2 regions of the Colwellia sp. MB02u-14 genome follow, and region 1 is predicted to be linked to the other one. Evidence: predicted binding sites of a transcription regulator. Region 1 holds the regulator's gene; the other holds the start of a gene.
What was found. Region 1 encodes MetJ, which represses methionine synthesis genes. Its sites were predicted from a motif close to TAGACGTCTAGACGTCTA; they were not measured.
Positions count from the first base shown of each region.

Region 2: the regulator MetJ is predicted to act here: its motif matches at 3,265-3,282, upstream of metA (homoserine O-succinyltransferase).

Region 1 is NZ_JACGUX010000001.1:257,348-263,037, reverse strand. Features, by position in the region: gene metL (bifunctional aspartate kinase/homoserine dehydrogenase II) at 1-2,197, opposite strand, end outside; gene metB (cystathionine gamma-synthase) at 2,238-3,395, opposite strand; gene metJ (met regulon transcriptional regulator MetJ) at 3,578-3,910, shown strand; gene H4J52_RS01060 (hypothetical protein) at 3,911-4,276, opposite strand; gene H4J52_RS01055 (malic enzyme-like NAD(P)-binding protein) at 4,544-5,690, opposite strand, start outside.
Region 2 is NZ_JACGUX010000063.1:32,170-37,859, forward strand. Features, by position in the region: gene metH (methionine synthase) at 1-2,135, opposite strand, end outside; gene metA (homoserine O-succinyltransferase) at 2,195-3,142, opposite strand; gene H4J52_RS06715 (class I SAM-dependent methyltransferase) at 3,455-4,249, shown strand; gene recA (recombinase RecA) at 4,371-5,408, opposite strand.

The sequences.
Region 1 (5,690 bases):
CAGCAAACTCTGCAATATAACGAATACACGATTGCTTCGCCGACGCTTGCGCTAACTGTTCAGCAAAATAAGTATCTAATTGAGCTGCTTTTGCTAAAAAATCTTTTATTGATAGGCCTTGTAGTGATTCAGGTACTAAGTTCTGACAATCAATATCTTCAAGTGATAATTCAAAACCAGCCATACGCGCTAGTATTAGTAATTTTCGTTGTACGTCTCGCCCCGATAAATCTTCACGTGGATCAGGTTCAGTAATACCTTGTGACAGTGCATCTAGTAACAACCTTGAAAAAGGAACACTACCATCATAGGTTTCAAATAACCAAGAGAGTGTTCCAGAGAAAATTCCGGATATTTCAATGATTTGATCGCCGCTATTAAGTAAATCGTTAATCGCAAAATTAATCGGTAAACCTGCACCTACGGTCGTATTACCTAACCATAAGCTTTTATTTTTGGCCGCTGTCGATACTAAGGTATTATATTGTTTGGTGCTGGACGATGCCGCCCACTTATTTGCGCCAATAACATGAATTCCCTCTCTAAAAAAATCGCCGTATAGATAACTAAAATGTTCACTGGGTGTTATATCAACAACAATTAATTCATCGTAAGGGTGATTGGTCAACCATGACATTAATAATGCATTGTCATAAGCTTTAGCATCTCGCTCATAAAGCTTTATCGCTCGAACAACATCGATACCGTCGGTATTAAGAAGTGCTTTATTCGACGCAACTAAACCGACTAAATGTACGTTCTCTAACGCCGGGATCCGATTGAGTTGCCCAGGTAATAACTCCAAAAACCGTTGACCAATATTACCAAGTCCTGCTACAACAACCCCGATATGACGTGCGTCTTTAGTCATATCATGATGAACATTATTGAGTAACTCCCCCGTACAACTCTGCTGAAGAACGGCAATAATACTATGTTCACTTAACGAGTTAACCACATAAAGCACTTTGGAATGTTTGAGAGCACGCTTAAAACGCGCTTGAATATTACCTTGGTTCACTACACTGTGACCAACAATAGCTAAAATTGAAACCGGTGTGAATGACACGTCGGTATCATGATTGGCTAACCATTGACTAACCAACTTTTGTTGTGCTCGGTGAATAACAATAAAACCTTGTTTAACATCACTGCAAATAGCAGAAAACTCATGGTTAGCCTGCCCAGCCAATGAACCAGTTAAACTTGTTGATTGAACCAGTAATAAATCATTGAGTGAAGTCACTGATAGTTCTTGCTTAGCAATTTGACCAAATTTACCAATTTCTGTACCAGATATTTCGGGATCAAAACTGCTTGCTACATGTAAATGCGTACTGTGGTTCGTGAGCGGTTGTAAAGTTTTTGCATGTAAAACGGGGTTACCCAAGCGACCAAGCTCTTTTGCTACACCGTTTGGTAAACGGTGTAATTTACGAGCAAGTGGTACAACACGGGGATCAGCACTGTATATACCATCGACATCAGTCCAGAGCGTAACATTCAACGCACCCGACAGCGATGCGATTATTGTTGCTGAATAGTCACTGCCATTACGTCCTAATGTACAGGTCTCACCTCGTGAGTTTTTAGTAATGTAGCCAGTAATGACTGCCAACTTTCCCTTTTGTAATATTTCCTGAAATTGTTTTTTGCTGCTTTGATTATCAACTGCACACTCTTTATCGTTATTAATAACTAAGAAATCACGCGCATCAATTGAATAACTTGGACACACTTGCTCACTCAGCACTGCGGATAATAAACGCGCAGACCACACTTCTCCATAGGCCAGCATATCAGCATGATGTTGACGCGGTTGCTCTGTTAACCAAACGGTTAATTGATCTATATCATCAGACAAAATCTCAATTAAGCATGCGGCTCTACTCTTATTTAATAGTTCACTAATTAATACACTTTGTGACTGTTTTAATGCCTCAATGGCAACTAAAAGATCCTGACTATTTTCAACAGCGAGTTCATAAATATTGAATAAGTCATCCGTCGTATTACCATTAGCAGAGACAACGACTAAATCATCTAACTGACAATTTTTGCGAATAATAGCAACCACACGCTCAATACATTGTGTGGTTGCCAAGCTGCTACCACCAAATTTATGTGCATGTATAGCATGTTTGGCAAGTTGGTTATTCCCGGATGATAACGGTTCTACTGTATTTGACTGTGTCATTTTCACTCATTAATTATTCTACTAAAAATAGCCTAAAAACTTAAATTTGGCTCGCAAGTAAAGCTTGTTCCAAATCACTGATAATATCAGTAATATCTTCAATACCTACAGAAATTCTGACTAAGGATTGCGTGATACCTGCAGCAATTTGTGCTTCAATCTCCATACCTGCGTGAGTCATCGTTGATGGATGACTGATTAAACTTTCGACGCCACCTAACGATTGTGCCAAGGTAAAGAGTGCTAACTTATCAAACAACACTTTAACCGCTTCAACACCGCCTTTTATTTCAAAACTCATCATAGCGCCAAAATCTTTTTGTTGCCGCTTAGCAATTTCATGTCCTGGATGATCTTTCAAACCAGGAAAATACACGGCATTAATTGCTGAGTGATTTTTTAGGTATTTTGCCACAACATTTGCATTCTCTTGATGTTGTTTCATGCGAATAGGCAATGTTTTTAAGCCGCGTAATGCAAGATAGCTGTCAAATGGTGAGCCCGTAATACCAATACAATTTGCCCACCACGCAAGTTCTACACCAAGCTCCTGGTCTTTTGTTACTAATACACCACCAACCACATCACTATGACCGTTAATATATTTAGTTGTTGAATGAAAAACAATATCCGCGCCTAATAATAACGGCTGCTGCAAAAGAGGTGAAAGAAAAGTATTATCTACCGCAACTAAAGCTCCTACATTATGACTCGCCTGAGTGACCTTTTCTATATCAACCAAACGTAATAATGGGTTACTCGGTGATTCAACCAGAACTAATCTTGGCTTTTTCGCCAGTGCTTGAGCTAAGGCTTCCTCATCGTTTTGGTCAACAACGATAACATTAAATTGGCCACGTTTTGCTAAATGGGTAAATAATCGATAACTGCCACCATAACAGTCATGGGGGATAATAACAGTATCTTGTGTTGTCAGTAGTTGACAGATTAAATGAACAGCAGACATACCGGTACTAGTGACTATACCAACTGCGCCATGCTCTAAATCAGCAATAGCTTGCCCAAATGTACTTCGTGTTGGATTTCCTGTCCTAGAATAATCAAACTGGCGCTTATCATTAAAGCCTTTTAAAGCGTAAGTACTCGATAAATGAATTGCAGGTACAACGCCACCATGGTGTTTATCACTATTAATACCCGCTCTAACCGCCAATGTTGCTGGTTTTTTGCTTGTCATTTTTTGCTCCAATTGGACAATAAAATCAAATAGATGTTTGGACGTCTATAACTCTAAACGCTTTACTTTTGCCGGTCAAGAACTTTAGACTTCTAAACTTCTACACATTCGTTATTGACTCAACGCCAACAACCAGTAAAATCGAACCTATAAAAAATAATTTAGCTAAACAAGGTAATTAGATGGCAAAGTGGAATGGCGATTATATAAAACCATACGCCGAACATGGGAAAAAAAGTGAGCAAGTTAAAAAAATCACCGTATCAATTCCGTTGCGTGTGCTTAAGGTGTTAACTGACGAACGCACACGTCGACAAGTTAATAATTTACGCCATGCGACAAACAGTGAATTATTATGTGAAGCTTTTTTACATGCTTTTACTGGACAGCCTCTTCCTGATGATGGTGATTTGACAAAAGACAATACTGAAATGCTCCCCAAAAGTGTTCGAGATGCACTGATAGCAAAGGGGATTACCGACTTTAGTCAATTTGAAGTAGATGACGAGCAGTAATTATTTACACTCATTTAAAGACGCTTTAGCGTCTTTTTTTATGCCTAAACGATAAGCATCGATAACACCCACTCCCCAACAAATTACGAGTATATAGGTTAATGTGCTCACCCAGAACGGATCAAAAGTAATAGGGTGTTTTGCTATTTCATTTGCAAGTACTTGGCTGTTTAGCCCAATTTCACCTGATTTTACTCTATCAATAAGTGGCTGATATTTACTGACCACCTCTTCAATATACACATAAGCCGTTATTGAAAATACTAAAATTAGCGCTATTGCACGCCGATAGGACTGAAAAACTAGTTGGCCAACTCCTGGGTAAACAAGCGTAGAAAGTAAAACTGCTTTTGTTACGTTTTTCATTATGGCTCTCCCGCGTGTTCATCTTAGTTTATTTGCATTACATTTTACTGATTATTCCATATAATTTTCAAGCATCACTAATGCGGCAACGCCAGAATCAACCGCGGCTTGGGCAAGTGCAACTCGACCACATAAACCACGATTGCTCCTTTGCGCTGATTATTCCATATAATTTTCAGGCATCGCTAATGCGACAACGCCAGAATCAACCACAGCTTGGGCAAGTGCAACTCGACCACATAAACCACGATTGCTCCTTTGCGCTGATTATTCCATATAATTTTCAGGCATCGCTAATGCGGCAACGCCAGAATCAACCGCAGCTTGGGCAACAGCAAGTGCAACTCGACCACATAAACGCGGGTCCATTGGTTTAGGAATGATATATTCCTTACCAAAAGTTAAACTTTGCTCACCGCTAGCATCTAGCACTTCCTGCAAAACAGGTTCTTTTGCTAATTCACGGATGGCATTAACAGCAGCAATTTTCATTTCATCGTTAATCCTTCTAGCACGAACATCTAATGCTCCACGGAAAATAAAAGGAAAACATAAAACATTATTAACTTGGTTAGGGTAATCAGAACGTCCAGTGGCAATAATAAGATCATCGCGAACAGCAAGCGCTAATGCTGGTTTAATTTCAGGATCGGGGTTTGAACAAGCAAATATCACCGGATTCGCCGCCATCATTTTTACATTTTCAACAGAAAGTAAATTTGGCCCAGAAACACCGACAAATACATCTGCGCCATCGATGACATCTTCTAGCGTACGTTTATCGGTATTATTAGCAAACATACGCTTGTATTCATTAAGATCGTCACGACGAGTATGAATAACACCTTTAGTATCTAACATGTAGATTTTTTCTCGCTGAGCGCCACATTTTATTAAGAGTTCCATACAAGCAATTGCTGCAGCACCTGCCCCAAGACACACTATATTGGCGTCTTTAATATGTTTACCTTGAATTTCTAAGGCATTGATCATACCTGCAGCAGTAACGATAGCGGTACCATGTTGATCATCATGAAATACAGGTATTTTACAACGTTCAATAAGGGCCTTTTCAATAGCAAAACACTCTGGCGCTTTAATATCTTCTAAGTTAATGCCGCCAAAACTATCTGCAATATTAGCCACCGTATTAACAAATTCTTCAACTGTCTTATGTTTGACCTCGATATCGAATGAATTAATGTTTGCAAATCGCTTAAACAATAACGCTTTACCTTCCATCACTGGCTTAGCAGCCATACCACCTAAATTACCTAAACCTAAAATAGCGGTACCGTTAGTAATAACAGCAACCGTATTACCTTTGCCGGTATATTTGTAAACATCATCTGGGTTTGCTGCAATTGCACGTACCGGCTCAGCAACACCGGGGCTGTATGCGAGCGCTAAATCA
Region 2 (5,690 bases), on a different contig from region 1:
CCTGCGCCAAATAAATCGCCAACGATATTCATACCATCCATTAATGGTCCTTCAATAACATCAAGAGGTCGTTCAGCCACTAGCCTTGCTGCTTCAGTATCTTCGACAATAAATTCATTAATGCCTTTAACCAAAGAGTATTCTAAACGCTCTTTAATCGGTAGCTCACGCCACGTTAAATCAGCCTTATTATTTTTGCTTCCCGCTTGCCCGCGATAAGATTCAGCCACATCAAGTAAGCGTTCTGTTGCGTCGTCATCACTATTTTGTATAACATCTTCAACAGCAAGGCGGAGATCGTCAGGAATATCTGAATAAATAGCTAACTGACCTGCATTTACAATGCCCATGTCCATACCATTTTTTATTGCGTGATATAAAAACACCGCATGAATCGCTTCACGTACTGGGTTATTACCACGAAATGAAAATGACACGTTAGAAACACCACCAGAAATCATCGCATGAGGCAGGTTTTCTTTTATATCCGCAACCGCTTCAATAAAATCTACCGCATAGTTATTATGCTCTTCAATACCAGTGGCTACCGCAAAAATATTCGGATCAAAGATAATGTCTTCTGCAGGAAAACCTATTTCATTGACTAAGATTTCATAAGCACGTTTACATATTTCATACTTACGTACCCGTGTATCTGCTTGACCTTGCTCATCGAAGGCCATAACAATAACAGCCGCACCATAACGGCGTAAAAGTTCAGCTTGTTTACGGAAGTTTTCTTCGCCTTCTTTCAAGCTGATTGAGTTAACAACCCCTTTACCCTGAATACATTTCAAGCCTTCTTCTAAAATATCCCATTTAGAAGAATCAAGCATAATCGGCACTTTCGCGATATCAGGTTCACCGGCGATTAAATTCAAATAACGGATCATCGCCGCTTTTGAATCAAGCATGCCTTCATCCATATTTATATCTATAATTTGCGCGCCATTGGCGACTTGTTGTAGGGCAACTGCGACCGCTTGTTCGTAATTTTCTTCGGTAATTAAGCGCTTAAATACAGCAGAGCCCGTAACATTGGTTCGTTCACCAACATTAACAAACAATGAAGTTTCATCTAGGGTTAACGCTTCAAGCCCAGACAAACGACAAGCAATTTTCCTTGCGGTGATCTTCCTAGGTTTTACATTGGCAACCGCATCGGCCATACCTTTTATATGCGCCGGCGTTGTACCACAACAACCGCCAATAATGTTAAGGAATCCCGATTCAGCCCACTCATTGACATGAACATTCATATCTTCGACGCTGAAATCGTATTCACCAAAGGCATTAGGCAAGCCTGCATTAGGATGAGCTGAAACAGCAAAATCTGATATTCGACTCAATTCTGCCACATACTGTCTTAGTTCAACCGGACCTAATGCACAGTTCAAACCAAATGAAATAGGTTTCGCATGGCGCAATGAATTATAAAAAGCTTCGGTGGTTTGCCCAGACAATGTTCTGCCTGAGGCATCAGTAATGGTACCCGAGACCATTACAGGTAAACGTAACTGCAATTCATCAAAAACAGTTTCAACCGCAAAAATAGCCGCTTTAGCATTTAAGGTATCAAAGATAGTCTCAATAAGAATAATATCTGAGCCACCTTCAATCAGTGCTTTCGTTGATTCTATGTAGGCATCTTTTAATTGATCAAAAGTCACATTACGATAAGCAGGATCGTTAACATCGGGAGAAATAGAACATGTTCTATTCGTTGGCCCTAAAACGCCGGCAACAAACCGAGGCTTATCAGGGTTTTTAGCGGTAAATTCATCCGCTGCAGCACGGGCTATTTGTGCCGCCGCTAAATTGATTGCCGCACTGTAAGACTGCATATCGTAATCTGCCATCGCAATCGTCGTGGCATTAAAAGTATTCGTTTCAAGAATATCAGCACCCGCTTCAAGGTATTCATAGTGAATAGCTTTAATTACCTCGGGCTGGGTTAGCACTAACATGTCATTATTGCCTTTGACATCAAGATGCCAATCAGCAAATTGTTCACCTCGATAATCTTGTTCTTCAAATTTATAGGCTTGGATCATCGTCCCCATAGCACCATCTAAAATAAGAATTCTTTTTTGTATTTGTTGCTCAAGACGACTAAATGATGCTGATTTTTTCATACGATTTCTCTACTTTTACTTTCAAACTTAATTTAATGGCTAAATATATCCGACACTGTTTATATTTCTGCATCTGGGTGTATTGCTTTAATATTTGTTGCGTCTAGCTTGTACGGTGTGATCTGATAGACATAATAGTTTAACCAATTAGTAAATAACAAACTGGCATGACTACGCCATGAACTGTGTGGCACTTTTGTTATGTCATCATTAATATAGTAATTATTGGGCATAACTGCGTTAATATCGGCTTTAAGGTCACGTTGAAACTCTTCATCTAGTGTGGTTGAGTCATATTCTGGATGACCGGTTAAATAGACCTGCTGTTTATTTTTGCTCGCGACCACGTAAACCCCTGCTTGAGGAGATTCAGCAATAATCTTTAATTCAGGAATTGAGAGGTAATCAGATTTATCAATATATCCAAATCGTGAGTGTGGGACATTAAAAAATTCTTCAAAGCCGCGGGTAAGCTGTTCTTTTTGGTCGATGGGGCTATGTTTAAAAACACCGGATAATTTTTCTTTTCTTAAATGTCGTCGTAATCCATAGTGATGATATAGAGCGGCATGAGCAGCCCAACAAGAAAACATTGTTGAGGTGACATTTTCTTCAGCCCAATCAAATATTTCACAAATTTTATCCCAGAAAGTTACTTTTTCGTATTCCATTAACGCCAATGGTGCACCGGTTATAATTAAGCCATCGTATTGCGTATTCTTAATGTCATCAAAGAGACGGTAAAAATTATCTAAGTGCTCTTTCGGCGTATGTTTGGATTCATTGGCGTGAATACGTACAAAATCAACATTTATTTGTAAAGGTGTATTAGACAATACCCGTAATATTTGAACTTCTGTTTCAATTTTATTAGGCATTAGATTGAGAATAGCGACTTTCATTGGGCGAATTTCTTGACTTGCCGCTCTACGCTCAGACATTACAAAAATATTTTCTTCACCTAAAATAGACAAAGCAGGTAATAAATCTGGAATTTTAATGGGCATAGCGTTTACCTAATCAAATAATGTCAAACAAGCATGAACACTTTGTTCTCTAATTTCACGTATTAACTTTTATATAAATATGAGTATTTGATGGTACGTGTATTTATAGCTATGTCAACATCTAAACGTATAGACGTCTATAACGTTTTATTTCATTAAATAAGTAACTCATTGCTTTGGCATTGAAAGTAAGCAGATTGTTAATGTTTAATAACCTATCTGTATTTATTTATGAGTAACATCTTGAAGTGTTATTTTTTATTAGATTGCGGTAATATCAAAACTCTGAAGAAAACATGGCAGATTTTACCCTTGACTATAAAAGTACTTTCCCCGGTAGAACGACATAATAATGACGTCATTAAAACTTATGACAGTATATTAAAAGATATACAAGATGAAGAAGCGCTTATTTTTATGAATCATGGCTTCGCTCCATGTGAAATTTTATTAGATGACATTGATAAAAAATGGAAACATCAAATATCGCTTTACAACAACATGCTAATTCAAGCATTCAAGCTTGGTTTAAGCGAAGTCCTAACCGATAAATCGATTTTAGAAATAGGAAGTGGACGTGGCGGTGGCTTAGCTTTTGTTAAAAAATATTATAATCCAAAACAAGCAACAGGCGTTGACCTAAATAAAAATCAAGTAACTTTTTGTGCTAACACTCACAAAATAGAAGGTCTGCACTATATGGAGGGCGACGCATGTGCCTTAAATATTGAAGACAACAGTATTGATATTATCTTTAATGTTGAATCATCGCATTGTTACTCAAATATCAATCAATTTTATCGCCAAGTTAGTGATAAACTTAAACCTGGAGGCTTCTTTCTCTATACCGATATATTTTTCCCGGATGAGAAGCTTTATGATGATTTTTTAGCTTTTAAACAGAATTTAATTCCTGGCATGGATATTTTATATGCTGAAGATATGACCGAAAACGTCATTAATGCTTGTCGATTAGATAAAGTAGACTTTAAAACAACACTGCCCAAGACAATTGCGGCTTTAATGTCAGAAATTGCTGAAGTTAAATTAGATAAATACGAAAAAGGTCTTATTAAATATATTACGGTTGTGGCAATAAAGCGCTAACGCTTCATTGTAAATGAATAGCGACTATTAATTGATTATAATAATCAAATTTACATTCTTCAGATATAATAAGCCACCGCAAATGCGATGGCTTATTAAGATATAGATGACTAATAACAGCTTATTCGGTAACCGCTTCTTCTTTAGGTAATTTATCACCCGCTCTTACGCTTTTAACTAACAGTAATTCACGTAAACGTTTATCAAGCTCTTTTGCCATTTCAGGTTTTTCTGCTAACGATTTAGAAGCGTTTGCTTTACCTTGGCCAATACGATCGCCATTGTAACTGTACCAAGAACCCGCTTTTTCAACCATATTATGCTGAACACCTAGGTCAATTAATTCACCTAAGCTGTTAATCCCTTCCCCATATAAAATTTGAAATTCAGCTTGTTTAAAAGGAGGCGCTATTTTGTTTTTAACCACTTTTACGCGGGTTTCATTACCAATAATTTCGTCGCCTGCTTTTACAGCACCGATACGTCGAATATCTAAACGAACAGAAGCATAAAACTTAAGTGCATTACCACCCGTTGTGGTTTCAGGAGAACCAAACATTACACCAATTTTCATACGAATTTGGTTAATGAAAATAATCATGGTATTTGATTTTTTCAAGTTACCCGTTAACTTACGCATTGCTTGTGAAAGCATACGGGCTTGTAAACCCATGTGTGAGTCGCCCATATCGCCTTCAATTTCTGCTTTGGGTGTAAGTGCAGCAACAGAATCGACAACAATAACGTCTATAGCACCTGAACGCGTTAGCATGTCACAAATTTCCAATGCTTGCTCACCAGTATCAGGCTGAGAAACAAGTAATTCGTTGATGTTAACACCTAACTTTTCAGCATAAATAGGGTCAAGTGCATGTTCAGCATCAACAAAGGCACACACTTTACCGTTACGCTGAGCTTCAGCAATAACTTCAAGTGTTAAGGTTGTTTTACCACTTGATTCAGGACCATAAATTTCAACAACACGCCCAAGTGGCAAACCACCCGCACCGAGTGCAACATCAAGCGCTAATGAACCTGTAGAAATGGTTTCAACATCCATGGTGTTATTATCACCAAGTTTCATAATTGAGCCTTTACCAAATTGTCTTTCAATTTGACTTAATGCTGCTGCTAATGCTTTTTCTTTATCATCTTTCATGTTTGTTCCGCCGATGTTGCTAAGATTTCGTTTTGATGAAGCAAGTATACTGTATGACCGTACAGTATCAAGCTTTTTTACAACTATTTTAATTATATTATCAAAAACAAAACGAGTTGACTTTTAAGTCATTGATAAACAAAAACATAACGAACATTAATAACTTTTAATCATTACTCACCAAAAAGTTACTATTTATATTATCACTGTAAAATCCTTTCATAAATCTTATCGTATTCAGTAAAAACTTTAGTTAAATAAATAGAGTCTAAATTTGCCAGT